One region of the Arthrobacter sp. AOP36-A1-22 genome, then DNA from elsewhere that is predicted to be linked to it. Evidence: riboswitches for the same ligand, from Rfam matches in the RefSeq annotation. Region 1 holds a riboswitch; each other region holds the start of a gene.
The links. Region 1 has a riboswitch for thiamine pyrophosphate ahead of ACT3S2_RS10160 (ECF transporter S component). Riboswitches for the same ligand answer to the same signal wherever they lie in the genome.

Region 2: another riboswitch for thiamine pyrophosphate. It lies ahead of ACT3S2_RS03020 (3-oxoacyl-ACP reductase); the one in region 1 lies ahead of ACT3S2_RS10160 (ECF transporter S component).
Region 3: another riboswitch for thiamine pyrophosphate. It lies ahead of ACT3S2_RS14335 (thiamine phosphate synthase); the one in region 1 lies ahead of ACT3S2_RS10160 (ECF transporter S component).

The regions. Positions count from the first base shown of each region.
Region 1 covers NZ_JBQSWX010000015.1:21,947-31,377, reverse strand. The annotation lists gene ACT3S2_RS10190 (Na(+)/H(+) antiporter subunit C) at 1-194, shown strand, start outside; gene ACT3S2_RS10185 (Na+/H+ antiporter subunit D) at 191-1,822, shown strand; gene ACT3S2_RS10180 (Na+/H+ antiporter subunit E) at 1,819-2,487, shown strand; gene ACT3S2_RS10175 (monovalent cation/H+ antiporter complex subunit F) at 2,484-2,750, shown strand; gene mnhG (monovalent cation/H(+) antiporter subunit G) at 2,747-3,145, shown strand; gene ACT3S2_RS10165 (DUF4235 domain-containing protein) at 3,152-3,421, opposite strand; TPP riboswitch at 3,491-3,617, shown strand; gene ACT3S2_RS10160 (ECF transporter S component) at 3,671-4,291, shown strand; gene ACT3S2_RS10155 (ATP-binding cassette domain-containing protein) at 4,296-6,734, shown strand; gene ACT3S2_RS10150 (aminodeoxychorismate lyase) at 6,741-7,631, opposite strand; gene cls (cardiolipin synthase) at 7,748-9,187, shown strand; gene ACT3S2_RS10140 (chorismate-binding protein) at 9,198-9,431, opposite strand, start outside.
Region 2 covers NZ_JBQSWX010000003.1:95,700-105,130, forward strand. The annotation lists gene ACT3S2_RS02995 (MFS transporter) at 1-745, opposite strand, end outside; gene ACT3S2_RS03000 (hypothetical protein) at 1,106-1,423, opposite strand; gene ACT3S2_RS03005 (energy-coupling factor transporter transmembrane component T family protein) at 1,505-2,311, opposite strand; gene ACT3S2_RS03010 (ABC transporter ATP-binding protein) at 2,308-4,026, opposite strand; gene ACT3S2_RS03015 (ECF transporter S component) at 4,023-4,655, opposite strand; TPP riboswitch at 4,690-4,799, opposite strand; TPP riboswitch at 4,857-4,952, shown strand; gene ACT3S2_RS03020 (3-oxoacyl-ACP reductase) at 5,277-6,041, shown strand; gene ACT3S2_RS03025 (LLM class flavin-dependent oxidoreductase) at 6,044-7,366, shown strand; gene ACT3S2_RS03030 (Lrp/AsnC family transcriptional regulator) at 7,389-7,862, opposite strand; gene ACT3S2_RS03035 (thiamine pyrophosphate-dependent enzyme) at 8,019-9,050, shown strand; gene ACT3S2_RS03040 (alpha-ketoacid dehydrogenase subunit beta) at 9,043-9,431, shown strand, end outside.
Region 3 covers NZ_JBQSWX010000030.1:13,990-23,420, forward strand. The annotation lists gene ACT3S2_RS14325 (glycine betaine ABC transporter substrate-binding protein) at 1-898, shown strand, start outside; gene ACT3S2_RS14330 (aldehyde dehydrogenase family protein) at 1,004-2,443, opposite strand; TPP riboswitch at 2,523-2,623, shown strand; gene ACT3S2_RS14335 (thiamine phosphate synthase) at 2,680-3,354, shown strand; gene thiD (bifunctional hydroxymethylpyrimidine kinase/phosphomethylpyrimidine kinase) at 3,351-4,850, shown strand; gene ACT3S2_RS14345 (uracil-xanthine permease family protein) at 4,972-6,288, shown strand; gene ACT3S2_RS14350 (phosphotransferase) at 6,298-7,296, shown strand; gene ACT3S2_RS14355 (glycerophosphodiester phosphodiesterase) at 7,293-8,138, opposite strand; gene ACT3S2_RS14360 (nitrilase-related carbon-nitrogen hydrolase) at 8,171-8,854, shown strand; gene ACT3S2_RS14365 (Cof-type HAD-IIB family hydrolase) at 8,877-9,431, opposite strand, start outside.

The DNA.
Region 1 (9,431 bases):
CCGAAGTCGAGCTGGAGACCTCGGAGTTCCCGGCCGATATCGATGACGAGGGGGAGGGGGGCCACACCGAGGAATCGCGGAGGGCGGCGGCCGCCCGGGTCGCCGGGGAACGGCTGGCCAGCGAACTGCGGCAGGCCTCCTCCGAGGAGAGTGCGGGAACCAACAACAAACGACGCAACAGGAAGGCCCGATGATGGACGACCTGGCCGCGATCGACGTCGCCCCCCTGGCGGTGCTGCTGCCCATCCTGGGCGCCGCCCTGGCCTTCGTGCTGCGACGGCACCCGCTGGCCCAGCGCACCGCGACGATCGGGACCCTGTGCCTGACCCTCGCCCTGGAATCCTGGCTCCTGGTATCGGCCTGGAGACATGGGGCGCAAGCGGTCGTCATCGGCGGATGGGCCCCACCGTTCGGGATCTCCATGGTGGTCGACGAGTTCTCCGCACTGATGCTCGTGGTCTCCACGGCGGTCAGCCTGACCGTGCTGCTCTACGCCACCGGCCAAGGCATGGCCGACGGGGACGAGGACGGGCCCATCTCGGTGTTCCACCCCGCCTACCTGATCCTGGTCGCCGGGGTGTCCAACGCCTTTCTGGCCGGCGACCTGTTCAACCTCTACGTCGGTTTCGAAATCCTGCTGACCGCCTCCTACGTGCTGCTGACCCTGGGCGGGACCACGGCCCGGATCCGTGCGGGGGTCACCTATGTGGTGGTCTCGGTGGTCTCCTCGATCCTGTTCCTGCTGGCGATCGGGCTGGTCTACGCCGCGACCGGGACCGTGAACATGGCCGATCTGGCCGGCAAGCTCGCCGAGATCGACCCCGGAACCCAACAGATCCTGCATGTGATGCTGCTGGTCGCCTTCGGCGTCAAGGCCGCGGTGTTCCCGCTGTCCTTCTGGCTCCCCGACTCCTACCCGACGGCTCCTGCGCCGGTGACGGCCGTGTTCGCCGGCCTGCTGACCAAGGTGGGTGTCTATGCGATCATCCGGACCGAAACCCTGCTCTTCCCAGGGGGCCGGCTGAACACGGCGCTGCTGGTGGTCGCCCTGCTGACCATGCTCGTGGGGATCCTCGGCGCCCTCGCCCAGGCCGACTTCAAACGCATGCTCTCCTTCACGTTGACCAGCCACATCGGCTACATGATGTTCGGGGTCGCCACCGGCAGCGCCGTCGCCCTGGCGGCCACCGTCTACTACGTGGCCCACCACATCATCGTGCAGACCTCGCTGTTCCTGGTCGCCGGGCTGATGGAACGCCGGGGCGGGACCTCGAACGTGGACCGGCTCGGGTCGTTGGCCAAGCTGTCACCGGTGCTGGCGGTACTGTTCTTCATCCCGGCGATGAACCTGGCCGGCATCCCGCCGTTCTCCGGGTTCCTGGGCAAGGTCGGGTTGCTGCGCGGCGGCGTGGACCTGGGGACCCCGCTGGCCTGGGTCCTGCTGGCCGGGGCCCTGGTGACCTCCCTGCTGACCCTGTTGGCCGTCGCCCGGGTCTGGAACCGGGCGTTCTGGCGTCGCGCCGAGGACGCCGAGGACGCCGACCCGATCCTGCTGATCGCCGCGGAGGAGGCCCGCCGTCCCGCCACCGGGACGACCGGCGTCAAAACCCAGCCACATCGCCTGAGCGGACGGGGGGATGCGGCCGTGCTGCCCCCGACCATGGTCTTCGCCACCGGGGTGCTGGTGGCCCTGGGGGTGGCCCTGACCATCTTCGCCGGGCCGCTCTTCGACCTGGCCGACCAGGCCTCGCAGCAGATGCTCGAACGCACGCCCTACATCGAGGCCGTCCTGGGCGCCTCCGAGACGGGAGGCGGACGATGAGCCCGCACCGGCATCCGCGTCCGGCACGGCCCTCGGAACTGCTCACCGGGGCCCGCAGCGCCCGGGCCAGGGCACGACGGCGTCGTGCCCGCTTCCTGATCGAACTTCCCCTGATGTTGTGGCTGGTCCTGGTGTGGGGCGCCCTCTGGCGGGACTTCAGCCCCGGGAACCTGATTTTCGGGTTCGTCATCGCCCTGGGGGTGGTGACGACCTTCAAACTGCCTCCCGTGGAGCTCTCCGGCCGGTTCAACCCCTGGCAGGGGCTGGTGTTCACGGTGTTGTTCCTGCGTGAAATCGTGCGGGCGAGCATCCAGGTGGTGCTCGTGGTCCTCCGGCGCGGGCCGAAGGTGCGCAACGCGGTCATCGGCATCCGCATGCGCAGCCAGGAAGACCTCATGGCCACGGTCCTGGGGCATGTGCTGACCCTCATCCCGGGGTCCTTCGTCGTGGAGATCGACCGGACGACCTCCACGCTTTACCTGCACGTGCTGGACATCAACACCGTCCAGGAGGCCGAGGACTTCCGGCGGCAGGTCAGGTCCATCGAAGCGAGGATCATCCGGATGATGGGCAGCCGGGAGGAACTGGCGGCCCTGGACGCCGAGGGCCCCGCAGGCCCCGACCCCGCAGCACGAGCGAACCGATCGATGAAGGAGCACCCATGATCATCGTCGCTGCCTGGATCGCCGGGGTCGCCCTGGCGCTTGGCGCCGTCATGGCACTGATCCGGTTGGCCAGGGGCCCGTCGATCCTGGACCGGACTCTGGCCCTGGACGTCCTGTTGATCATCATCCTGTGCGGACTCTGCGTGGACATGGTCGTGAACCGGCATCTGAACCACATCGTGTTCATCGTCGTCGGGTCGCTGGTGGCCTTCATCGGTTCGGTCACCATCGCCCGCTACGTCACCGATCGGAGGGGGCAATGATCGTGCTTGGACTGACCGAGGGCGGGACGCTGGACCAGGTCCTGGACTGGATCGTGGTGATCAGCATGGTCTCCGGGGCTCTGCTGTCCGTGGCCGCAGGCATCGGCCTGCTGCGTTTCCCGGACCTCTTCTCCCGCATGCACGCGGCCACGAAACCGCAGGTCCTGGGATTGTTCCTGATGCTGCTCTCCGTCGCCCTGCAGATCAGGGCCTGGTCCGCGGTGCCGATACTGGTGCTGGCCTGGTTCTTCCAGCTGCTCACCGCCCCGGTGACCGCCCATATGGTCGGTCGTGCCGGCTACCGGACCCGGCACCTCAAACAGGAGACGCTGGTCCTCGACGACCTCAATGAAGTGGTCTCCGAGGCCCAGCGCCGCCTGGACGAAGGCCGCTGACGAGGATCAGACCTCGTCGGCCGTGTGGTTGAAGCGGGCAATGGCCCGCTGCGTGCCACGGTTGGTCAGGACCTGGATCACTGCGGACACCACGGCGGAGACCACAGCGAACCCGAGCGCATGACGCATCGATGCCTCGGCCTGGGCTTCCTTGTCGTTCGGCTTCGGGGGGTTCTCTCCGGTGACCTTGTACCAGATGGTGTCCACGAGCTTGCCGCCGACGAAGCCGACGCCGATCGACACGACCGCGCCGACGATCTTCAATAATGCGTTCACGAACGATTCTCCCGTCGGTAGGTGATTACCTGCCCAGCATAACGCGCTGTAGACTCGGCCCTACTGAATCACCTACGACAGGGGAGCGTCGCCGACCGGCCACGGCCGGAATCTTCGACGCTGAGAGTGCGGAACACCGCAGACCCTCGAACCTGCTCCGGCTCGTACCGGCGAAGGGAGTCGAGAATCTCAGGACCCGCGGAACCGCCGCGGGGTCCTCCCCTCCTTGGACCCAAGGAGGAACACCACATGAGCAGCACCCTCTCGGCGGCACCGACCGCCCGTTACACCTGGCGCGTCGTGGACATCGTCGTCGCCTCCGTCATCGCCGTGGCCTCCGGGGTGATCTTCTGGGCCTGGAACACCACCCACCACGCCTTCGACTTCATCTTCGTGGCCTTCCCGCCCTCATCCGCCCTGCTGGCCGGAATGTGGCTCTTCCCCGCCGTCCTGGGGGCACTGATCATCCGCAAACCAGGGGCCGCACTGTTCTGCGAGATGGTAGCCGCGGTCGTTTCCTCGCTCCTGGGCTCCGAATACGGCTGGACGGTCTGGGCCTCGGGGATCATCCAGGGCCTCGGCGCCGAAATCGTCTTCGCCGTGCTGCTCTACCGCCGCTGGTCGCTGCCGGTGGCGCTGTTCGCCGGGCTGCTGACCGGGATCTTCGGTGGAGTGAACGACGCCTTCGTCTTCTCCTGGTTCCCCGACTACACCGAGAGCATGAAACTGGCCTATGTGGTGTTCATGGCCATTTCGGGCCTGGTCATCGCCGGATTGGGATCCTGGGCACTGACCCGGGCCCTGTCGCGAACCGGGGCCTTGTCCTCGATGGCGTCGCGGAAGGCCGCCCAGGAACGGGTCCTGGGTTGAACCGATGACACATGATGCACCGACCGGGGCCCGGGGCCCTTCACCGGCCACCGGGGTCGGCGACGTCCGCGCGGCGGCGGTCAGGGCCAGCGGTTGGGGATGGCAGCATGCCGGACGCGAGGAGCCCGCCGTGCTGGGGCTGGACCTGGACATCGACGCCGGGGAGAAGGTGTTGCTCGTCGGCCCGTCTGGGGCCGGTAAATCGACCCTCATGCATGCCCTGGCCGGGGTGTTGCAGGACGATGAGGACAACGCCTCCGCAGGGGAACTGCTCATCGATGGCCGACCCGCCGCGGCCGCCCACGGCCGGACCGGGCTGATGCAGCAGGACCCCGAGACCCAGATCGTCCAGGCCCGGGTGGGGGACGACGTCGCCTTCGGGGCGGAAAACCTTTCGGTGGATCCGGAACTGATCTGGCCCCGCGTCATCGAATCCCTGCACGCCGTCGGGCTCAGCCTGCCCCTGGACCACCCCACCTCCTCCCTGTCGGGGGGACAGAAGCAACGACTGGCCCTGGCCGGGATCCTGGCCATGCGCCCGGGACTGGTCCTGCTGGACGAACCCACCGCGAACCTCGACCCCGAGGGGGTGCTGGAGGTCCGTGACGCAGTGATCGACGCCGTGGGCGCCAGCGGGGCGACGATGATCATCGTCGAACACCGGCTGGCGGCCTGGGCCGACGCCGTGGACCGCGTGATCGTCCTGGAGCCCGGCGGCGGCATCGCCTACCAGGGCACACCGGCCCGGCTCTTCGCCCCCGGACCCATCCGGGACCGGCTCATCGACGCCGGGGTCTGGGTTCCCGGCCACACTCCCGTGCTGCCGGCCCGGCTGAAGCCGGCAGCACCGGCCGCCGGCCTGTTGAGGGGACGGGGGTTGGCCGTGTCCAGAACGGCCCAGGGTCCTGCCGCCGTATCGGGTCTTGACCTGCGGATCGACGCCGGGCAGGCGCTGTGCATCACCGGGGCCAACGGGGCGGGCAAATCAACACTGGCGTTGACCCTGGCCGGGCTGCTGCCCGAACGGGCCGGCAGCGTCGCCGCCCTGCCGGGCCTCAGCGGCGACCAGGGCGCCGCGGGGGCCTCCGACCCCGGGGACGCCGACCGGCCCTACCGGTGGCGGGCCGGGGAACTGGTCGCCCGGATCGGCACCGTCTTCCAGGAGCCCGAGCACCAATTCGTCACCGCCACCGTGCGCGAGGAACTGGCCTTCGGCCCACGACGGGCCCGCAGACCGGGGTCGAAGACCCGGCTGTACACCGACGAGGAAATCACCGGACGGGTCGATGAGCTGTTGGACCGGTTGGGGCTGAGGCATCTGGCCGAGGCGAACCCGTTCACCCTCTCGGGAGGCGAAAAGCGCCGGCTGTCGGTGGCCACCGTGCTCGCCGCCCGCCCCCGACTACTGATCCTCGACGAACCGACCTTCGGCCAGGATGCCAATACCTGGAGGGAACTGGCGCTGTTGCTGCGCGAACAACTCCAGGACGGCGTCGCCGTCGTCGCGGTCACGCACGATGCGGGCTTCGCCGCCGCCTTGGGGGCCTCCACGGTCGAGGTCGTCGCCGATCGACGCCCCTGCCGGGAACCGGGCAGGACCACACCGCAGGGCCCGGACCCCACCACCGCCCGGGCCTCCGGGGGGATGCCGGGGCTGGAACCCGATGCCGGGGCCCGGGCGAGCTTCTTCGGGCGGTGCAACCCGTTGGCCAAGCTTGCTGCGGTGGTGCTGGCCACGGTGCCGTTGATCGCCTCTCTGGACCTGGTGACCTCCAGCATCGTCGTCCTGGCCAGCCTGCTGCTGCTCCGGCTCGGGGGGATCGCCCCGGGACGCTTCCTCCTGCGGGCGTGGCCTTTACTGGTGGCGGCGCTGTTTGCCGCCTGGGGCACCGCGCTGGTCGGCAACGATGCCGGCGCGGTCCTGCTGGACCTGGGGGTGGCCACGATCAGCGAGGGGTCCCTGGTCTCCGGGGTGGCCACCGGACTGCGGATCTTCGCGGTAGCGGTTCCCGCGGTCATCGTCCTCTCGAGCACCGACCCCACCGATCTGGCCAATGCCCTGGCCCAACAAGCCAGGCTTCCGCACCGTTTCGTGTTGGGTGCCTTGGCCGGGATGCGCCTGATCGGGCTGCTGGCCGAGGAATGGGTGACGTTGGGCATGGCCCGCCGGGCCCGGGGCGTGGGCGCCCAAGGAGGATTCGTGCAGCGTCTGCGGGCCAATGCGGGGCAGAGCCTGGGGCTGATGGTCCAGGCCATCCGCCGCGCCTCGCGGCTGGCGGTCACGATGGAGGCCAAGGGCTTCGGCGGGACCCGCCGCACCTGGGCGCGGACCGCCACCTTCTCCTGGCGGGACGGGGCCCTGGTGGCCGGAGGCCTGTCCCTGGGGGCGGTGGCCACGGCCGCCGCCCTGCTCACCGGCGCCTGGAACCTCGTCTGGGGCTAGCCGGTCCTAGCCGACGGCTTCGAGCAGGGCCGCCAGTTCGGTGCCCAGGGCCCGATCCCGGGAGATCGGGGTGCCATCGATCGAGGTGACCGGGGCCAGCAGCCGGAGGCTGGAGACCAGCCATACGGCGTCGGCATCGAACAGGTCCGCCGGTTCCAACGGGCCGTAGCCCAACGTCCAGCCGGCGGCTTCGGCGGCCGCGAAGATCGCGCCCTGGGTGGTTCCGGGAAGGATTCCGGTCTCCACCATCGGGGTCACCAGCTGCTTGACCCCGTTCACTCGGGTGGCCAGCAGCACCGTGGAGGTCGGCCCCTCGAGCACGCGTCCGTCGCTGGAGGTGAAGATGACGTCCTCCGCCCCCAGTGTGTGGGCATGACGCAGGGCGGCCATGTTCACCGCGTAGGAAAGCGTCTTGGCGCCCTGGAGCAGCCACGGGGCCCGTTCGGCCAACGAGGAGTCGTAACCGCGGTCCAGGAGCACGACGGCGACACCCTCGGTGCGTTGGCGGCGTCCGGACTCCGGGGCGGGGGAGACGGTGACCCAGGCGGTGCCGTGGGGCTGGTCCTCCGGGCCCCGGGTGGCGACCAGTTTCACCACGGCCTCATCGGGGTCCTCCGGGTCCGCGGTACGCTCCTGGTCATACCGGGCCACCGCGGTGGCGATGGCCGCCCGCCAGGACTGCTCCCCGGGCAGGTCCAGGTCGCAGCTGGCCGCCGAGCCCCTGAGCCGGGAGAGGTGGGCGTCCAGTTTCCGTACGGCGCCGGCGGTATACAACATGGACTCGAAGACCCCGTCGCCGCGGATGACCCCCTGATCGGTGACGAGCAACTGCGCGGCGGAGGCATCGGCGAGGCGGCCGGCCGGCCTGGAGGGGTCCAAGAACACCAAGACTGTCATGGGCCAAGAATACCCTTGCGGTTTGTTCCTGCCACTAGGCTTGGACCGTCCCGACATCGTTGAGAGGTGCGTCCTTGACCGAATCGCTGTTCCTTTGGCAGAACCTTCCCGGATGGATGGTGTCGCTCCTCTGGGTGGTCGACCTCGGGATCCGGATCGTCATGCTCGGTGTCGTCCCCGGGAACCGGCGGCCGACCACCGCGATGGCCTGGCTGCTGTCCATCTTCTTCTTCCCCGTCGTCGGCCTGGGTCTGTTCCTGCTGTTCGGGAACTTCAAGCTCTCGCAACGCCGGATCGACCGGCAAACCGACGTCAACCAACGGGTGATCGATGCCACCGCGACCCTGGACGTGGACAACGGCCCCCCGGACGCCCCGGAGTGGGTCCGGTCGGCGATCGAACTGAACCGCAACCTCGGGGCCTTCCCCCTGCAGGAAGGAAACCAGTTCGATTTCATCACCGATTCGAGCGAATCGATCCGCCGGATGACCGAGGCGATCAACCAGGCGAAGGACTACGTCAACGCCCAGTTCTACATCGTGGGCGACGATCCCGAGCTCACCGGCCCCTTCCTGACGGCGCTGGAGGATGCCGCCGACCGCGGGGTGCGCGTCAGGTTCCTCTTCGACCATCTGGGCACCATGCGCACCGAGGGATACCGCGAGTTGTTACGGCGTCTGCGCGGCAGCGGCATCGAATGGCGGCGGATGCTTCCCATCTCACCGCTGCGCTGGAAGTGGCGGCGCCCGGATCTGCGCAACCACCGGAAGATCCTGGTCATCGACGGGGAAACCGCCTTCACCGGGAGCCAGAACCTCATCGAGCCCGGCTATAAGCGCAAGTCCTCGCATAAGCTCGGCCGCGAATGGATCGATTTGATGGCCCGCGTCGGAGGACCGATGGTCACCGGCCTCGACGTCGTCTTCGCCACGGACTGGTCGCAGGAGACGGACGAGTACCTGCTGGAGGACCTCAACGAGGGCGGTGTCCCCCTGCCTTGCGGGACGACCACCGGACAGATCGTTCCCTCCGGACCGGGATTCGAGTCGGAGAACAACCTGCGCCTGTTCAACACGCTGATGTATTCGGCCACGGAGAAACTGACGATCACCAGCCCGTACTTCGTCCCGGATGATTCGATGCTCTACGCGGTCACCACCGCGGCCCAGCGCGGGGTCGAGGTCGAGCTGCTGGTCTCCGAACGCGGCGACCAGGCGTTGGTCCATCACTCCCAACAGTCCTACTACCTGCAGTTGTTGAAGGCCGGGGTGAAGATCTACCGGTATCAGCAGCCGATGGTTCTGCACACCAAGTGCTTCACCGTCGACGACGAGGTGGCGGTCTTCGGGTCCTCCAACATGGATATGCGGTCCTTCTCGCTGAATCTGGAAGTGTCCCTGATGCTGCTGGGATCCCGGGCCGTGGGGGAGATCAAGAAGGTCCAGGACGCGTATAAGGAAAAGTGCACCCTGCTCACCCTGGAGGACTGGCTGGACCGTCCACGCACCATGCGCTACCTGGACAACGTGGCCCGGCTGACCGCAACCCTGCAGTAGGGCAAGGCGGTCAGTCCCCGGCGTCGAACCCGGTGCCCAGGGCCGAGAGCACGCCCCGGGATTTGGTCGTGACCTCATCCCATTCCCCGGCCGGATCCGAATCGGCGGTGATGGCCCCGCCCAGTCCCAGGCCGAGTCGCCACGGGCCGGGGGCTGCCTGCGCGACGTCGGGCCCCGAGGTGGTCCCCGGATCCTGTCGGGCGACCAGCGTGCGGATGACCACGGCCAGATCGGCGGCCGAGGT
Region 2 (9,431 bases), on a different contig from region 1:
CCACTATCGCCGATCCGATGAACCACACATGCGTGCTCCAGGCCAGTGGACCCAAGTAGTGGTGCCCATAGAGCCAACGCACCGATTCGGCCACCCGCGAGCGTAGGCTCGGCCCCTTCCCGCGGTCCTTGGAGACACTGTCATTCCCCGCAGGGCGTCCGGGCAGAGTGGCCACCACGATTCCTGAGAACAGGAAGCTTCCGGCGTCGAGCAGCAGGGCCCAGGGCGCCGTGAGCACGGCGACCAGGCCGCCCGCCACCGCAGCTCCGATGGTCTGGGCCACCGTGCCGCTCTGCTCCAGACGGACGTTGGCCCTGACCAACAACTTCCGCGGCACCAGCTGCGGGATGAAGGATTGGTAGGCGGCATCGCCCACCAGCGACAGAACCCCGAAGCCGAAGACCAACGCAACGACAGCGGGAACGGACAGCCATCCCGACACCCCTCCGAGGCACAGCACCCCCAGGAGGACCGCCCGACCGAGGTCGGCGACCATGAGGGCACTGCGTCGACTGAAGCGATCCACCCAGATCCCGGCCACGAGCCCGAAGATCAGATACGGCGCCCACCGCGCGGCACTGACCCACCCCTGGTCCTGCGCGTTTCCATCCAAGGTCACCAGGACCAGGACGGCGAGCGCGACGGAGGTGACGTAGGTGCCGAAGTCCGAGACGGTGGATGCGGCCCAGAATCGGACGAACGGGCCATGCCGGCGCAACCGTCCGGGACTGCGTGGCGCGCTCATGGTGTCGAGGCTACTGCAGCGGCCCCCGCCGAGGCGGCACCCCGGCCACCGCCATCCTGATCCCCGCCCCTGCCTGGGTCATGGGTTCGGTCGCGGTGGGCCGGGGTGTCAGCGAGGCGCAACCTGCCATCGCCCTGACGCCGCCCGCTGCCGGGGACATGGGTGCGAGTTCATGTTGGTCTCCGTGGAGACACCGGCCGCGGCGACGCCTGCCCTGCTCCCACGCTAGGGCCCGGCCGGGCGGGGAACCAGCGAGGGGCCCTCTTGCCTTTCGTGGCCGAAACACGTGTTTTCCCCGCACGGATACTCGGATCCCGGCGGCGGGCCGATTAAAAACTCCCCGTCGCAGGGTTGGGTCGTTCAGCCGCCGAACCCGGGCTCGAACTTCCATCCTTCGGCGAAGAAGTGTCGTTCACCCAGGGGATGGTCCGGATGCTTCTCCAGCCATTGCTCCTGCGCGGCGAGCAATTCGGCGGTCGCCTCCCAGGTTTCCCCGGTCGATGGCGGATGCACTCCGGCATCGCGGGCAATGGAACGCAGTTCCTGATCCGTGTACTCGGCCAGTTCCTCGGGCCCGAGGTGCCGATCCCAGAGGAACCGGGCGAGCTTCTTGGCCTTGGTCGCCCGGTTGTTCATCGCCCGCGCCGTGCTGCCGAAGGCATTGGGGTCCTGGCTCATGCCTCTATTCCTCTCACCGTGGACAAGGCCAGCAGCCTACCAAGCGGGGATGGGCGTGTGGGCCATGATCCGAGCCCGGGCTCACCCCCAGAGTGCCGAGTAGCCCCTGATCCAGCCACCGGTGACGCCGAGACCCAACACCACCACCAAAACGGTGAGCACACCGAAAGCCATGATCCAGTCGGTTCGTTCGACCCGGATGGGCTTCCAGACGGTTCTCGGAGCCAACCCCAGGCCGCGGGACTCCATGGATTGGGCCATGCGCTCCCCCCGGCGCAGCGAGACCACCAGCAGTGAGAAGGCAGCGTGGCCGAACTCCCGGATCCCGGGCCGGCGCACCCCCGGGGCCGGCGCGGGGGCCCGCACGGATTGGGCTTGCCGGATGGTCTGCCAGGTGCCGGGCATGTCCTGGAGCATCTGGTACCCGGCGAGGATCGCATGACAGAGCCGTGGGCCCAGCCGGGCCTGCTGATGCAGGCTGTCGGTCAGGGCCACGGCGTCGGTGGAGAAGACGAAACCGATCGACAGCACCCCCAGGACGAAGGTGCGCAACGCCAGGGAGGCACCCAGGGTCACCCCTTCGACGCTGGCCTGCAGGCCCAGGACCGTGAACAGTTCCTCCCCCGGCCGGGTGATGGCGTTGATCATGAGCATCCCGAGGGCGAACCCCAGGAACGGGATATGGGCCAGCAGCAGCATCCGGGGTGAGGGCCGGCCCCAGATCAGCACGGCGGCCAGCGCCAACGGATACAGCAGGGCGGGGGTCAGCGGATCGAAGACGAACAGCAGTGCGAAGGAGACCACGAACAACACGGCGAGCTTCATCGTGGGGTTGCGCCGCCCCAACGGCGTGGCCGTGTTCACCCAGGGCAGGGGGCCCGCGCTCACGACTGCACCTGCATCCCGGGCACCGGGGAGACTTCCCGATCCAGCCCGTCCAGGATGGCCCTGATCGCCTCCGGGCGGTCCTCGACCTCCACCAGCCAGTCCAGCAACGGGGGCAGCACGATCCCGGCCCGGGACAGCACCCCCCGGTCGCCCAGCACCTCGAAGATCGGCCCCTCGGCGATGATCGTGCCCCCGGCGATGACGATCCCCCGATGGGCCAGGGTGGCGACGCTGCGCAGATCATGGCTGGAAAACAGGATCGACTGCCCCTCGGCCGCGGCGTCCCGGAAGGCTGTCATCATCGAGATCGTGGCCTTGCGATCCAACCCGAAGCCCGGTTCGTCGGCCAGCAGGGTGGCGCGCGAATGGGCGAGCATGGCCGCGACGCTGAGCCGGCGCTTTTCCCCGCCCGAGAGCCGGAAGGGGTTGGCCTCCGCCAGATGGGTCAGCCGGTGTTCGGCCAGCAGGGCCTCGATCCGCTCATCGGCGGGACGACCATTGATGACCGCGGGCAGGCCATGGCCGATCTCCTCGCGGACCGTGGAGGCCACGAACTGGTGTTCGGGGTTCTGGAACACCAGCCCGGGGCGGTCCCCCGTCACTGTGCCGGCTAGTGGTTGCAGCAGCCCGGCCAACGCGAGCAACAAACTGGTCTTGCCCGTCCCGTTGGCGCCCAGCAGGGCCGTGATCTCCCCGGAATGCAGTTCCAGGTCGATGCCTTCCAGCTGGGCGGTGATGGTTTCCGGGTCGCGCCGGCGTTTCCTGGCCGATGCCGGGGCCCGGGTGACCGAGAGTCCCCGCGCGGATAGGACGACCCCGCCGCGGGACGGTGCCGGAACCGTGGGCCGGTCCTGCGCCCACCCGAGCAGTCGGTCCCGGATGATCGGGCAGGCCAGCCCTCCCCCGGTGCCGAAGGCCGCCTGCAGTTCGGTGTCCAGCGGTGTCCAGCACCCCGCAGCCACCAACCGTCTGGACCACTGCTCCAGCACGGTCGGCGTGGGGCCGTCCGCCAGCAGGGTTCCTGCGGCATCGAGCACGATGGCCCGGGCAGGGAGCCCCGCGACGCCGTCGCTTCCCGCGTACTCGTCGATGCGGTGTTCCACCAGCACGACGGCGGGGCCGCGCGTTTCCACGGCCCGGTCGATGGCCCGGCGCACCGAGGAGATGCCCTCGGCGTCGAGCATCGAGGTGGGTTCGTCGAGCAACAGCACCGGGGGCTCCGCGACCAGGCTGGCCGCCAGGGCCACCCGTTGGCCTTCACCGCCGGAGAGCTGCCGGGTGGATCTGCCTCGCAGCCCGGTTCCGTTGATGTGTTCCAGCGCCGCGTCGATCAGGGCGTCGATCCGGGGTGGGGCCACCGCATGGTTTTCCAGTGGAAGGGCGATCTCCCGGTCCACATCGGGCATGCACATCGCCGATTCGGGGTCCTGGGCCAGGACGCCCACGGTCCGGGAGAGCTCGGCAACACTGCTGTGGGCGGTGTCCTGGCCGGCTACGAGGACCCGGCCGGTGGTGCGGGCCGCCACCGAATGCGGGATGACCCCGGTCATCAGCTGCAGCAACGTGGATTTCCCGGCCCCCGAGGGGCCCAGGATGATGACCTGCTCCCCGGCGTCCAGGCCCAGCGACACCTCCTGCAGCACCGGTGCCGCCCGCCGGGGGTAGTGCACCGTGGCCTCCTGAAGCGCGATCACCGCCGCGCCCACCGGTTTCATGCTCCCCCGGTGGTGGGCAGATCGCGTCCGATGGCGTAGTTGTCCACCACGCCGGTCTTCGCCAGGGCGTTGACCGTCCGGCGGGCCAGCAGCCCGCCGAGGATGAGACCGGACAGCAGTTGGACGACGAGCCGGATGACGAAGAAGTCCTGCCCGTACCATCCGAAGCGGAAGGCCGAGACGGCGAAGGCCAGCCCGGCCCCGAGCAGCCCCGAGCAGGCGTACACGCCCCAGCTGAAGGACCGGTATCGGCGCAGGGCGAAGGGCAGTTCGCTGCCCAGACCCTGGATGGCGGCCACGAGGAAGAGCATCGGACCCGCCGTTGAACCGAGGAAAACGACTTCCACCCCGCCGGCGATGACCTCGGCCAGGATCCCGGCGCCGGGGCGTCTGATGACGGCGACGGCGATCGGGGCGACGATCAGCCACCCGCCGAAGAGTAGATGCGAGGAGAGGTCCCCGAACGGGCCCATCAGCAGGGTCAGCCCGGCCGATGCCTGGACCAGGGCCCAGTAGAGGAACCCGAAGACGACCCCCAGGACCACGATGAGCACCAGGTCCTTGAGGTCGAAGGAAAAGCGTCCCCGCGCCGGTACTGGCGTGGTGGATGGCGGCGTTGTCGAGTGCACTGTCGTGCCCCTTCCGTTGAGTGAACAGGGCACGGGATTCAGAGTTTTGCCTCCCTGCGCTGGCATGACCCAGATCAGGTTCGACGGTCGAAGCTTGATCAGCTTCCTCTCAGCCCGGCTCACCGGACTCCCGTGTTCAGCACAGACTGTACACGGGGACACGAAGTTGTCGAATCGCCACGTCACGTGTGTAGGCTGTGGTGCAGTGACACGGGGTGCCACGATTTCCTGGCTGAGAGAACACCCGTTGAACCTGATCTAGTTCGAACTAGCGAAGGGATGTTGCAGGTGTTTCTCCACCTAGACCCCCATTTTGGAAGGTCCTGCCGGACCGCTGCCCCACTGCCCGGTACCAGCTTGTCCCGGTTGCGTCCGCCCTGGCGTCCGGCGGCTTGTCCAGGACCCGCCCGGCCAGGCGTTTAGCGTCTGCCCACCAGCTGCACCGCAACCAAGAATCCTGCCCGAAGCCTGCTCTCCGCCGTCGGGCAGGACAGCACGTGAACGATGCTGCCCACAGTGCTTGCCGCGCCATTCCCTACTCTCCCCGGGCGACTCCGCCTCCGGGGCCCCCTCGCCATTTCCACCACCCCCTGCCCTCGGCAGCCATGAAAGTGAGACCAGATGAACCTCTCCGACCAGCTTGTCCTCGTCACCGGAGGCGCCCGCGGTCTGGGCCGTCACATCGTGACGGCCTTCGCCGGGCAAGGCGCCCGCGTCATCATCAACTACCGGCAATCCGCCCAGGCCGCCCAGGAGCTCGCCTCCACCCTAGGGCCCGACCGCGCCCTGGCCGTCCAGGCGGATGTCACCGATCCGGCACAGGTCGCCACCATGCTCGAGACCGCCCAGGCCCATTTCGGTTCCCCCGTGACCACCGTGGTGAACAACGCGTTGGCCGATTTCTCCTTCAACGGCGAGGCCCGCTCCTCGGCCGCAGACATTGGGTGGGAGGAGTTCACCACCCAGTTCTCCGGCAGTGTCCGCGGCGCCCTGAACACCGCCCAGGCCGCCCTGCCGGGAATGCGTGAACACGGCTTCGGGCGGATCATCAACATCGGCACCAACCTCTTCCAAAACCCGGTGGTCCCGTACCACGACTACACCGCCTCCAAGGCCGCCCTGTTGGCGCTGACCCGCACACTCGCCGCCGATCTGGGCCAACACGAGGTCTCGGTGAACATGGTCTCCGGCGGCCTGCTGCGGACCACCGATGCCAGCGCCGCCACCCCCGAGGAGGTCTTCGACTTCATCGCCTCCTCCACCCCCTTGCGCAAGGTGACCACCCCCGCCGAATTCGCCGACGCCATCCTGTTCTTCGCCTCCCCCTGGGCCCGTGCGGTCACCGGACAGAACCTGGTGGTCGACGGCGGACTGGTGATGAACTAGAGATGAGCGCACACACCACCGACACGGCACCACGCCAACTGCATTTCAACGCCTTCCTCAACGCCTGCGGGCACCACCAGGCCGCCTGGCGCCACCCGGGCTCAGCGGTCGAACAGCTGGGGGACATCGACCACTACGAACGCCTGGCCCAAACCGCCGAACGTGGCCTGTTCGACGCGGTGTTCTTCGCCGATGGGCATTCGGCAGGGAATCCGTCAGTGGGTCCACGGTGGTTCTTCGAACCGTTGACGGTCCTGGCCGCCATGGCACGGAACACCAGCCGCATCGGGCTGATCTCCACCGTCTCCACCACCTTCTACACCCCGTACCACGCGGCACGGATGCTCGCGTCGCTGGACCACATCAGCGCCGGGCGCATCGGGTGGAACGTGGTGACCTCGATGTTCGACGCCGAGGCACGCAACCACTCAATGGATGCCATGCCGGCCAGCCCCGAGCGTTATGCCCGGGCGGCCGAGTTCATCGACGTCGCGCTGGGACTATGGGATTCCTGGGCCGACGACGCCGTGTTGGCCGACAGGGAAGGGCTTTTCGCCGATCCCGAGAAAGTCAGACCCATCAACCACGACGGCGAGCATTTCAGCGTCGACGGGCCGCTGAACGTGCCCCGGGGCCCGCAGGGCCGGCCGGTCCTGTTCCAGGCGGGGGCCTCCGAGTCCGGCCGCCAGCTGGCGGCACGCCATGCCGAGGGCATCTATGCGGTGGCCTACGATCTGGCCAGTGGACAGGACTACTACGCGGACCTGAAGCGGCGCATTGCCGCCGAAGGCAGGGACCCGTCCAAGGTCGCGATCATGCCCGGCCTGGTCACCTTCCTGGGGTCCACCGAGGCCGAGGCGCTGGCCGGGCAGGCCGAGGTGGACGCCCTGCTGCCCACCGAACAGTCGCTGGCCCAGCTGGGGATGTTCATCGGGCAGGATTGCCGCGACTGGGACCTCGACGCACCGGTTCCGACCCTGCCACCGGCGAGTGAATTCACCGGCCCGCAGGGCAGGTACGCCACGATCCTGCGCATCGTGGAGGCCGAACGTCCCACGGTGCGGCAACTGCTGGGCCGGTTGGCCGCAGGAGGCGGCCATTGCACGATGGTGGGGACCCCGGAGCAGGTGGCCGACTCCATCGAACGTTGGTTCGTTTCGGGGGCCGCCGATGGCTTCAACCTGATGCCGCCGATGCTGCCTGACTCCCTGGAGGAGTTCGTGGACCGGGTGGTGCCGGTGTTGCAACGTCGGGGGCTCTACCGCACCGAATACTCGACCGACACCCTGCGCGGGCATCTGGGGCTGGAGCGGCCGGTGGCCTAAGCCGCCACCGGCCCCTCAGGGCTCAGCCCCGTTGGGCGGCGGCGCGGGCCAACGGCAGCATGCGTAGGGCGATGGGCGAGTTCAGCACCACCAGCGAGGAACTGCGCAGCACGGTCCGGGTGGCAATGATCGCGTCCAGGACCCGTTGCAGGTCGTCGTTGGACGTGGCCACGATGGTGGCCATCAGGTCGGACTCGCCCGAGACGGTCTGGAGTTCGAGCACCTCGGGGACCTCGGACAGGGCGGCGGCCACACCGTCGTGACCGGCATCCTGGTGGATCACCAGGGAACAGTAGGCGCGCACCGGGTATCCGAGCCCCTCGGCCGAAAGGTGCGGTCCCCAGCCGGTGACCACCTCTTCACGGGTGAGCTTATCCAGCCGCGACTGCACCGTGGCCCGGGCGACCCCCAGGGTCCGGGAGGCCTCCAGGACCGACATCCGTGGGTCCGAGGAGAACTCCTCCAGGATCCTGGCGTCCAATTCGTCGATCTTCACTAACCCCTCCTAGCTATACAATGTGCACAGTTGATCATTCTTAACTATAGACACTCTGCGCAGATTGTTGGTCCAACCATCGGCGTATTGCGCATGAACTTCCGGGTCATTACGGTCGGAGCAAGTCCACCGAACCACACCCCCAGGGAGTCGAACATGACCGATGCACCCCGGCTTGAGCCGCACGCCGACGAGCTCGGCACCGATGAACTACTGAAGCTGTATTCCCTGATGGTGCGCACGCGGCAGCTCGATGTCGCCGCCATCGCCTGGCAGCGACAGGGCATCCTGCCCGGTTACGCCCCGGAACTGGGCCAGGAAGCAGCCCAGGTGGGCAGCGCCTACGCGCTGGACTCCGCCCGCGACTTCGCCTTCCCCACCTACCGCGAAATGGGCGTCGCCCTGGCCGCCGGGGTCGACATGGTCGAGTACATGTCCACCCATAAGGCCTCCTGGCATGGTGGCCTGTGGAACCCCGCCGAAACCCATGTGGCACCCATCCAGGCCGTCGTCGCCGGTTCGGTGCTGCACGCCGTGGGCTGGGCCCACGGACAGACCGTCGATGGCACCGGCAACGTCGCGCTCACCTACTTCGGTGATGGCGCCAGTTCGCAGGGCGACGTCCACGAGGCCATGAACTTCGCCTCGGTCTACAAGGCCCCGGTGGTCTTCTTCACGCAGAACAACGGCTGGGCCATCTCGGTTCCCACCGAACGCCAGGTCGCCGGCGGCTCCGTTGCCGCGCGCGGGGCCGGCTACGCGATCCCCTCGATCCAGGTCGACGGCAACGACGTCGTCGCCGTGGTCCGCGCCGTACGTGCCGCCGTCGAACACGGCAGGGCAGGCAACGGTCCGGCCATGGTGGAGGCCATGACCTACCGCCGCGGACCGCACTCCACCTCCGATGACCCGGGCCGTTACCGCAGCCTGGACGATGAACGTCGTGACGGCGGCGAGGACCCGCTGAACCGCCTCGAAGCGACCCTGCGTGAAGCAGGCGCCCTCGATGACGCGACGGTAGCCGACATCAGCGAGCAGGCCGGCGAATTCGTCGAGCAGGTCCGCCTCGGAGTCGACGCTCTCGACGCCCGCCCGGGCACGGAGATGTTCGACTTCGTCTTCCAGGAACCCACCGAAGCACTAGCAGCCCAGGCCGCGAACTGGCGAGAGGAATCCGAACATGTCTAACCCGGCCACCGCAACCGTGCAGGAGCGTCCGATGGAGAACACCGTCGTCGAAATGTCCATGCAAAAGGCCCTGAACCGCGGCCTGGACGAACTATTGACCGAAGACCCGCGCTCGATGATCTTCGGCGAGGACGTCGGCGGCCTCGGCGGCGTCTTCCGCATCACCGACGGGCTGCAGGCCAAACACGGCAGCACCCGCGTCTATGACACCCCGCTGGCCGAATCCGGCATCCTGGGCATGTCCATCGGGCTGGCCATGGCCGGCTGGCATCCGATCCCCGAAGTACAGTTCGACGGTTTCGCCTACCCGGCGATCAACCAGATCGTCTGCCAGCTGGGCCGGATGAACTACCGTTCCCGCGGGACGTTGCCGATGCCGGT
Region 3 (9,431 bases), on a different contig from region 1:
ATCAATGATGGGGATCGCCGCCACGGCGGCCCTCGCGCTGACCGCCTGCGGCAGCGGCGACACCGGAAGCAGCGAATCCGAGGTCCCCGACTCGCCTGAGAACGGCGACCAGGCCGCGCTGAACATCGGCGTCATGGCCGGCTGGGACGAAGGCGTGGCCGTGTCCAACCTCTGGAAGCAGATCCTGGACAAGAAGGGCTACGACGTCGAACTCACCGACGCCGATGCCGGCCCGGTCTTCGCCGGTGTCGCCTCCGGTGACCTGGACCTGACCATGGACGTCTGGATGCCGCTGACGCACAAGAAGTACTTGAAGAAGTACGGCGACGACATGACCAAGCTGGGCACCTGGTACGACGATGCCAAGCTGACCATCGCGGTCAACGAAGACGCCCCGATCGATTCGCTCGAGGACCTGGCGGCCAATGCCGACAAGTTCGGCAACACGATCTATGGCATCGACCCGGGCGCCGGGCTGACCGACACCACCGAAAAGGCGGCCATCCCGGACTACGGCCTGGAGAAGATGGACTTCAAGACCTCCTCCACCCCGGCCATGCTGGCCCAGCTGAAGAAGGCCACGGACGCCGATGAGGACATCGTCGTCACCCTGTGGCGCCCGCACTGGGCCTACGACGAGTTCCCGATCAAGGATCTGAAGGATCCCAAGGGTGCCATGGGCGACGCGGAAACCATCACCTCCTACGGCAACGCCGACTTCGCCGACACCTACCCGGGACTGACCGAGTGGTTGAACGACTTCACGATCGACGATGACCACCTGTTCTCCCTGGAGAACGCCATGTTCAACGACACGGACACCGATGACTACGGACCGATCGTCGACAAGTGGATCTCCGAGAACCAGGACTACGTGGATTCGCTGACCGAGAAGTAGCCACGATCCATCGGCAGGTGCCATGGCACCGACCGTAGCGAAGGGCCCGGACCGCATTGAATGCGGTCCGGGCCCTTCGTCTGTCGGGGCACTCGGCCGGGCGGATCAGCCGATCGAACGCATGATCTTCCGCTTGGCCCAGCCGAAGGGCGGGTAGACGGCCCGCAACGTATCGAGCATCGCGGTCTTGGACAGCACCGGACGTTGCTGGCTGAAGGTATCGAACCCGAATTTGCCGTGGTAGTTCCCCGTCCCCGAGGCCCCCACCCCGCCGAAGGGCAGCGCGGGGACCGCCAGGTGCATGCTGCACACATTATGGGCGATCGCCCCGGCCCGCACCTGGTCCTCGAAGGAGGTGTGCAGGCGCGGGCGTTCGCTGAACAGGTAGGCGGCCAGCGGTGAGGGGCGGGAGTTGATGAACCGCACCGCATCATCGAAGCGGTCGACCTGGATGATCGGCAGGATCGGACCGAAAATCTCCTCCGTCATCACCGGGGCCGCCGGGTCGACGTCAGCCAGGACCGTGGGGGCGATGTACCTCGCCTCCGCGTCGCTGGTCCCCCCGGCCACCACCCGTCCCTGCCCCAGATAGGATTCCAGACGTTCGAAGTGCGAGGCGTTGATGATCCGCCCATAGTCCTTGCTGCCCGAGGGGTCCTTCCCATAGAACGCGCCGATGGCCTTGGGCAGCTGCTTTTCCAGTTCGGCCGCCGCCGTGGCCCCGACCGCCAGGACGTAGTCCGGGGCGACACAGGTCTGTCCGGCATTCATGAACTTCCCGTGGGCCAACCGCCGGGCGATGGCGGGGAAGTTCCCGTCGGCGACCACCGCCGGACTCTTCCCGCCCAGTTCCAGGGTCACCGGGGTCAGCGTTTCCGCCGCGGCCCGGGCCACGATCTTCCCGACCCGTTCGCCTCCGGTGTAGAAGATGTGGTCGAAGTCCATCTCCAGAAGTTCGCTCGTCGTCTCCGCGGCACCCTCCAGGACCGCGACAGCGCGCCGATCCAGGTACTGCGGGATGAGGGCGGCCATGACCGCCGAGGTGGCCGGAGCCAGTTCGGAGGGTTTGAGGATCACCGTGTTCCCTGCCGCCAGGGCACCGACCAGCGGGCCGAGCAGCAACAGGACCGGATAGTTCCAGGGGGCGATCACCAGGACCATGCCCAACGGACGCGCCTGGACGCGGGCCGACGCCGGTTGCAGCGACAGCGGGACCTTCACCGCCTCATCCGCCATCCAGTCGCCCAGGTGCAACAGGGCATGATCGATTTCGGCCTTCACCCGATCCAGTTCGGTCAGCCGGGATTCGGCCGCCGGTTTACCCAGATCCGTCATCAACGCGTCACATAGGGTCTGTTCTTGATCCTGGATCAGCCGTTCGAGTGCCTTGAGCTGGGCGCTGCGGAACCTGCGGGGGTGGGCCAGCCGGGAGTCGGCGGCATCACGCAGCCGGCGGGCCGCGGTGGCCGGGAGTTCGGCGTCGGGGCCCGCCGGCACGACGGGCGCGGAAACTGCTGGGGGACGGGAACGTCGGTTCATGGCCATGGGTACGACACTAACGTGGACACCGCCGGCGGGGCAGCCGGTGGGTTTGCCGCCCCCAGTGGGGGACTGTAGGCTCACGATCACTGACACGGGGTGTCCGCCACCGGCGCGGACTGAGAGCACACCCGGCAAGAACCTGATCTAGTTCGTACTAGCGGAGGGATGTCGCCCATGCACCAACATGCGCCCACCTTGGCCCATTCACCCACCGACTGCTTTGTTGAGGCGGTGCTCGCATGAGCGCGCCGGTTCCCGGAAGCGGGATCTACCTCGTCGCCAACTCCACCAGCACGGCCGGACGGCCCTTGGCCACCATCGTGGCCGAGGCCGTCGCCGCGAGGGTCGGGACCATCCAGCTGCGCTGCAAGGACCTGTCCGCCCGCGAATTCCTGGCCGAGGCGGCCGCCTGCGCCGAACACACCGCGGGCCGGGCCCTGCTGCTGCTCAACGACCGGGTGGACGTCTACCTGGCGGCCCGTGCGGCAGGGATCCGCGTGGACGGGGTCCATATCGGCCAGAAGGACCTGCCCGCCGAACTCGTCCGGTCCCTCATCGGACCCGATGCCGTGCTGGGGCTCAGCGCCAGCACCGAGGACCACTTCGCGGCAGTAGCGGAACTGCCGGCAGGCACCATCGACTATCTGGGCACCGGGGCCGTCCGGGCCACGCCCACCAAGAAGGACCACCCGACCCCGCTGGGGTTCCCCGGCCTGGCCTCGTTGATCTCCCGGGCCCCGCTGCCCTGCGTGGCGATCGGCGGGCTGGGCTCCGGCGACGCCGCGGACGCGCACACCGCCGGGGCCATCGGCATGGCCGTCGTGCGGGCCATCTGCTCCGCCGCCGAACCCCGGGACTCTGCTGCCGCCCTGGTTCAGGAATGGACCCGGGCAGCACGAACGGAGACCGCATGAGCGCCCCGAACACCCCCAACATCCTGTCCATCGCCGGGGCCGACCCCTCCGGCGGGGCCGGGATCCAGGCCGACCTGAAATCGATTGCCGCCTGCGGTGGCTACGGGATGGCGGCGATCACCGCACTGACCGCCCAGAACACCCGGGGGGTCACCGGGGTCCATACCCCTCCGGCGGAATTCCTCACCCGGCAACTTGAGACGGTCGCCGCCGATATCCGGATCGATGCGGTGAAGATCGGCATGCTGGCCTCCGCCGAGGTCATCGAAGCCACCACCGCCTGGCTGGGTACCCGCCCGGGCACCACCGTCGTGGTGGACCCGGTGCTGATCTCCACGTCCGGGGACCGCTTATTGGAGCACGACGCCGAGGAGGCCCTGCGTCGGCTGCTCCCGTGGGCCGATGTCCTGACCCCGAACACCGCGGAATTGGCGGCACTGCTCGAGGAGCCGGTCGGCACCCGATGGGACGACGTCCTGGACCAGGCAGCCCGGCTCGCGAGGCGGTATTCTGTCCTGGTCCTGGCCAAGGGCGGCCACCTCACCGGCAGCCGGTGCCCGGATGCCCTCGTGGGCCCCGACGGCGTCATGGCTGCCGTGGAGGGTGACCGCATCGACACCCCGAACACCCATGGGACCGGGTGCTCGCTCTCCGCGGCGCTGGCTACCCTGTGGGCCCGCTGCGGGGACTGGGGGGATGCCCTGCGGCTGGCCCGCGGGTGGCTTGAAGGCGCCCTGCACCGTGCCGATGAACTCGAGGTCGGCGAAGGACATGGTCCGGTGAATCATTTCGGGGCGCTCTGGGACGGTGCGGCGTTCCCGACGACGGGGGCCTTGCTGGGCACCTGGTGGAACGATCTGGCACCGCTGCGTTCGGGGATCGACGATCTGCCGTTCATCCGTGCGCTGCGGGACGGGACCCTGCCCTCGGAGGACTTCCACTTCTATCTGGCCCAGGATTCCTTGTACCTGCGGACCTACTCCCGGGTCCTCTCCCGTGCCGCCGAGTTGGCGCCGAACCGCGAAGAGCAGCAGTTCTGGGCTTCCGGGGCCGTCGGCGCCCTCGAGGAGGAGGCGAATCTACATCTGCACCGGCTCGGAGATGCCCCCGATCCGGAACCCAGCCCCACCACCTCGGCCTACCTGAACCACCTGGTGGCCTCCGGCGATTCCTATCCCAAGCTCGTGGCGGCCATCCTGCCCTGTTATTGGCTCTACCAGGACATCGGCCAGCGGCTGGCCGCCGCGGCCCACCCGGGCCACCCCTATGCCGACTGGCTCGCCGCCTACTCCTCCCCCGAGTTCGACGAAGCCACCAGCGAGGCCATCGCGCTGGTCCAGAAGGTGGCCTTGCGGGCGGGTTCCACCACCCTGGCCGGGATGCGTCGCGCCTTCGACGAATCGAGCCGGCAGGAATTGTCCTTCTTCGCCCAGACCCCCGAAGACGCCGCCCCGCGATCGGCCTCCCTCCCCATGCCGGTGGCGGCCATCGGCTGATGCCGGCGCACCCCGGCAGGGGGCCCGACCCCGCCGCCCCGGGGTCGGGGGCGGTAGGATTCCGTGGGGCCCCGCACCGGTGAGGCCCCACCAACCCGCAGGGCCCCGATGGAGGACACCCATGAGCAATTTCCCCGGCTTCGGCTGGACGGTCCACGGCGACGGCACAACGATTCGACCCGGCACCGTGGTGGCCCCCGATGAACGGCTGAACTGGTTCCAGACCACCGGCATCGGCGTCCAACACGTGATGGCCATGTTCGGATCCACCGTGCTGGTACCGGCGCTGACCGGCTTCCCGGTCACCTCCACCTTGTTCTTCTCCGGGGTCGGGACCATGCTGTTCCTGCTCATCACCGCCGGCCGGGTACCCAGCTACCTGGGCTCCTCCTTCGCGTTCATCGCCCCGGTGACCGCCGCCATGTCGGGACATGGTTTCGCCGGGGCCCTGGGCGGCGTCGTCTTCTCCGGTGCGGCCCTGTTCATCATCGGGCTGGTGGTGCAGAAATCGGGCACCGGGTGGATCCACGCCCTGATGCCTCCGGTGGTCATGGGCACGATCGTCGCGCTCATCGGACTGAATCTGGCCGGATCGACCACCGAGGCCATCGAGTCGGTCCCGCTGACCACATTCTCCACCGTCGCCGCCATCGTCTTCACCGCGGTCCTCTTCCGTGGCCTGCTGGGGCGCTTGTCGATCCTGGTGGGGATCATCGTCGGCTACCTGATCGCCCTGGCCCAGCATCAGATCGACTTCACCGCCGTCAACGAGGCCGGGTGGCTGGGCCTGCCGCCCTTCGCGTTCCCCGAATTCCACCTGGACACCCTGGCCCTGTTCCTCCCGGTCGTCTTCGTCCTTGTCGCCGAGAACATCGGCCATGTCAAGACCGTGGCGCTGATGACCCGCAGGGACCTGGACGACGTCAACGGCCGGGCCCTGATGGGCGACGGCATCGCCAGCATCGTCGCCGGCTTCGGTGGCGGTTCGGGCACGACGACCTATGCGGAGAACATCGGGGTCATGGCCTCCTCCCGCGTCTACTCCACGGCCGCCTACTGGGTGGCCGCGGCGACCGCCATGCTGCTGGCGTTCCTGCCGAAGTTCGGTGCCGCCATCTCCTCGATCCCCGCCGGGGTCAGTGGCGGGGCGGGAATCGTCCTCTACGGGATGATCGGCATCATCGGTGCCCGGCTCTGGGTGCAGAACCAGGTCAACTTCTCCAACCCGATCAACCTCATGACCGCCGGGACCGGACTGATCATCGCCATCGCCGACCCGACCATCACCGTGGGGACCATGCAGTTCGGCGGCATCGCCCTGGGCACGGTGGCCACCGTGGTGATCTACCACGGGATGCGCACCATCGCCCGGGTCCGTGGCACCGAGCCCACCGACGCCCCGGAGTACACCGGCGCGACACCGAGCAAACTCGGCTAGGATCGGCCCGTGGCGCACTGGAATGACTATTGGGGTACCGAGGACTGGCTCGAGGAGATCGAAGGCTGGGTCTCGATGGTGCTCGACGCCTACGACCTGCGCCGCACCGGCCCGCTCGAACGCGGGCCGATCCACTTATGGTCCACCCAGGTCCTCGTCCCCACCGATCACGGCACCTTGTACGTCAAGGCCATCAACCCCGGCCAACAGGCCGAAGTCGCCGTCACCCGGGCGGCCGCGGGGCTGGCCCCCGATCAGCTGGTCATGCCGCTGGCCGTGGAGCCGATGCGCGGCTGGATGATCTCCCCCGACTACGGGGAGACGATGGCCAGGATCCCCAGCACCGACCACCAGCTCTGGGAGCGGATCCTGCGCAATGTCGCCCGCCTGCAGAAGACCCTCCTCCCCCACGGTGACACGCTCTTCGATGCGGGTCTGACCCAATTCGATCCCCGGCATATGCCCGGATACATCGATGACCAGGTCATGTTCCACGCCTCCCTGCCCACCGGGCACCCCTTGCATCTTCCGGCCCGCGATGCCGAGGAACTGGACGACCAGCTCGGCCCGGTGCGTGATATGTGCGGTTTCCTGGCCGACGCCGCGGTGCCCTTGTCGCTGGACCACAACGACCTGCATCGCAACAACGTCTTCCTGCCGGCCTCCAGCGAGGAACCGTTGCGTTTCATCGACCTCGGGGACGCGTACTGGGCCCACCCGTTTTCCACGTTGGCGGTTCCCCTGGCCACGATGTCCAAGGAGCTGAAGACCACGCCCTCCGATCCACGGATCCGCCGGGCGGTGGCCGCCTACCTGCAGGAGTGGGAGGAATACGGCACCCCGGCCGAGCTCGAGCGGCTCGTCGAACCCGCCTTGCGGCTGGGGAAGCTGCAGTCCCACGGGACGTGGCTGGCGATGCTCGCCGGAGCCAGCGAGGCCGATATGGAACACTATGCGGTCCAGGCCCTACGGCCCTTGGCCGAGCTGGTCACCCCCCTGACCCTCTAGGAGCCTGGATCCGCAGGTTTCTTATCTGCGGCTTCACGCTGGGGCCAGAACCCGCGGGCCTCCAGGGCCGCGGCCAGGACATCCGCCCGGTCGGTCATGATCCCATCCACACCCAGGTCGATCAGCCGGTCCATGTCCTCCCGCTCGTTGACCACCCAGACGTGCACCTGGATGCCCTCGCGGTGGGCTTGGGCCAGGAAACGCGGGGTGACCACGCGCAGTCGCCCCTGGCGTTCGGGAACCTGCAGGGCGGCGACCCCGCGAAGCCGCGGGCGCAGCAGCGCGAACAGCCCGACCTTGCCCAACAGGACGGCCAGTGCGCTGGTCACCAACCCCGGGCTTGATGCCGCGGGGGCATCCAGCAGACGCAGCACCCGGTGGCGCCGGGCGTCCGAGAACGAAGCCACCAGCACCCGGTCGTGGGCCGCATATTTGTTGACCAGTGCGGCGAACGGGCCCACCGAGGCCTCGTCCTTGATATCAACGTTCAACCTGACGTCCGACCAGGCGGCGAGCACGTCCTCGAAACGGGGGATCCGGCGTCCCGAGACGCGCAGGGCGGCGATATCGGCATGATCGTGGTCGGCGACCGCCCCCCGGCCGTCGCTGACCCGTTCGAGCTCCTCGTCGTGGAAGACGACCACCACACCGTCCCGGGTGGTGTGCACATCCAGTTCCAGGTAACCGAAGCCGCGCTCCACCGCCGCCGCGAAGGCCTCCATGGTGTTCTCACCCCCGGTCAGTGCCTCACCACGATGGGCAAAGGCCAACGGGCCTCCCTGCCGGGCGGGGCCACCAGTAGGATGCAGGTAGGGGAACCTGCGCGCTTGACGAGTTCTCACAGTGCCGACTCTACCGTCCAAGGAGGTCCCCGGTGGGGGCAGCGAAAGTACACCATGCCTGCGCCGCCCCCGGGCCGGACCCGGAGGACAACTTCGAGCGCCTCCGCGTCTGGGCCGACACGGCCGCCCAGGCCGGTGCCTCCCTGCTGCTCACCCCGGAACTCTTCGTCACCGCCGAGGCAGGCACCGGCTCCGCGATCCTACGCGAGAGGCTGCGCGGCGTGGCGGCGACCTCGGGGGTGGGATTGGTGGCCTCCACCGTTGAGGCGACCGGGGACAGGATCTTCGTCGGGGCCCACTGGTGGGATGCCCATGGGGCCCTGGTGGCCCACACCCGCAAACGTCATCTGGCCGACTGGCAGGTGGCCCGCGGCTTCTGCGGATGGGAGGGAGCCCCACCGATTATTCCTGAAGCGGTATATTCCGTGTCGGGCGTGGACTCGCCGGTGGCCCTGCTCTTTTCCGCCGATGCCCGGGATCCATCGGTGGGCTATTACCTACGCGACCACGGGGTCCGGACCCTCCTGGTCCTGAATGAGGCCGGGACCTGCGAGGCGGCCGTCGTGCCCGCCGGCCAGTGGTCGGCGAAGAACACGGGGGTGCCGTTCCCGCAATCGGGGCCCCTGCCCGAGGCGCTGTTGCGCCCCTTGCCCAGGATCCCCGATTCCTGGTGGTCCGGCCCGGAGCCGACGCATCCCTCCGACATCGGCTCCTGAGCCGACCGCTGCGGAGCCTTCCCTAGAGCGGCTCCCCGGAGAGCAGGCGTTCGATGACCTGGGCGACCCCATCCTCCTGCAGCGAGGCAGTGGTGCGCCCCGCCGCGGCCTTCGCCAGTGCATGCCCCGACTCCATCGCGTAACCCCGGCCGGCCCATGCGAGCATCTGCACGTCATTGGGCATGTCTCCGAAGGCCACGACCTCGGCGGCGGTGACCCCGAGTTCCGCGGCATACTCGGCCAGGGTGACCGCCTTGTTGACCCCGGGATGGGACATTTCCAGCAGCGAGACGCCGGGGGCCGAATGGGTCACCGAAACCAAATCGGCGACCTCGGGTTCCACCAGTGATTGGAAGGCCTCGGCCTCATAGGCGGAGGTCTTGGCGAGTAGTTTCACCACGCCTTCGGCTTCCAGACGGCCCACGTCGAAGGGCGCCTCGGCCATGACGGGCAAGCGGGCCGCTTCCCCGGCCTGGAGGAATCCGGGTTCGAGCAGGAGCCCCGATAAGGTCTCCGCGGCGAAGGTCGCTGCGGGCTCGAGGGCCTGGATGCGCCGGCGGACCTCGCCGACCGCCGG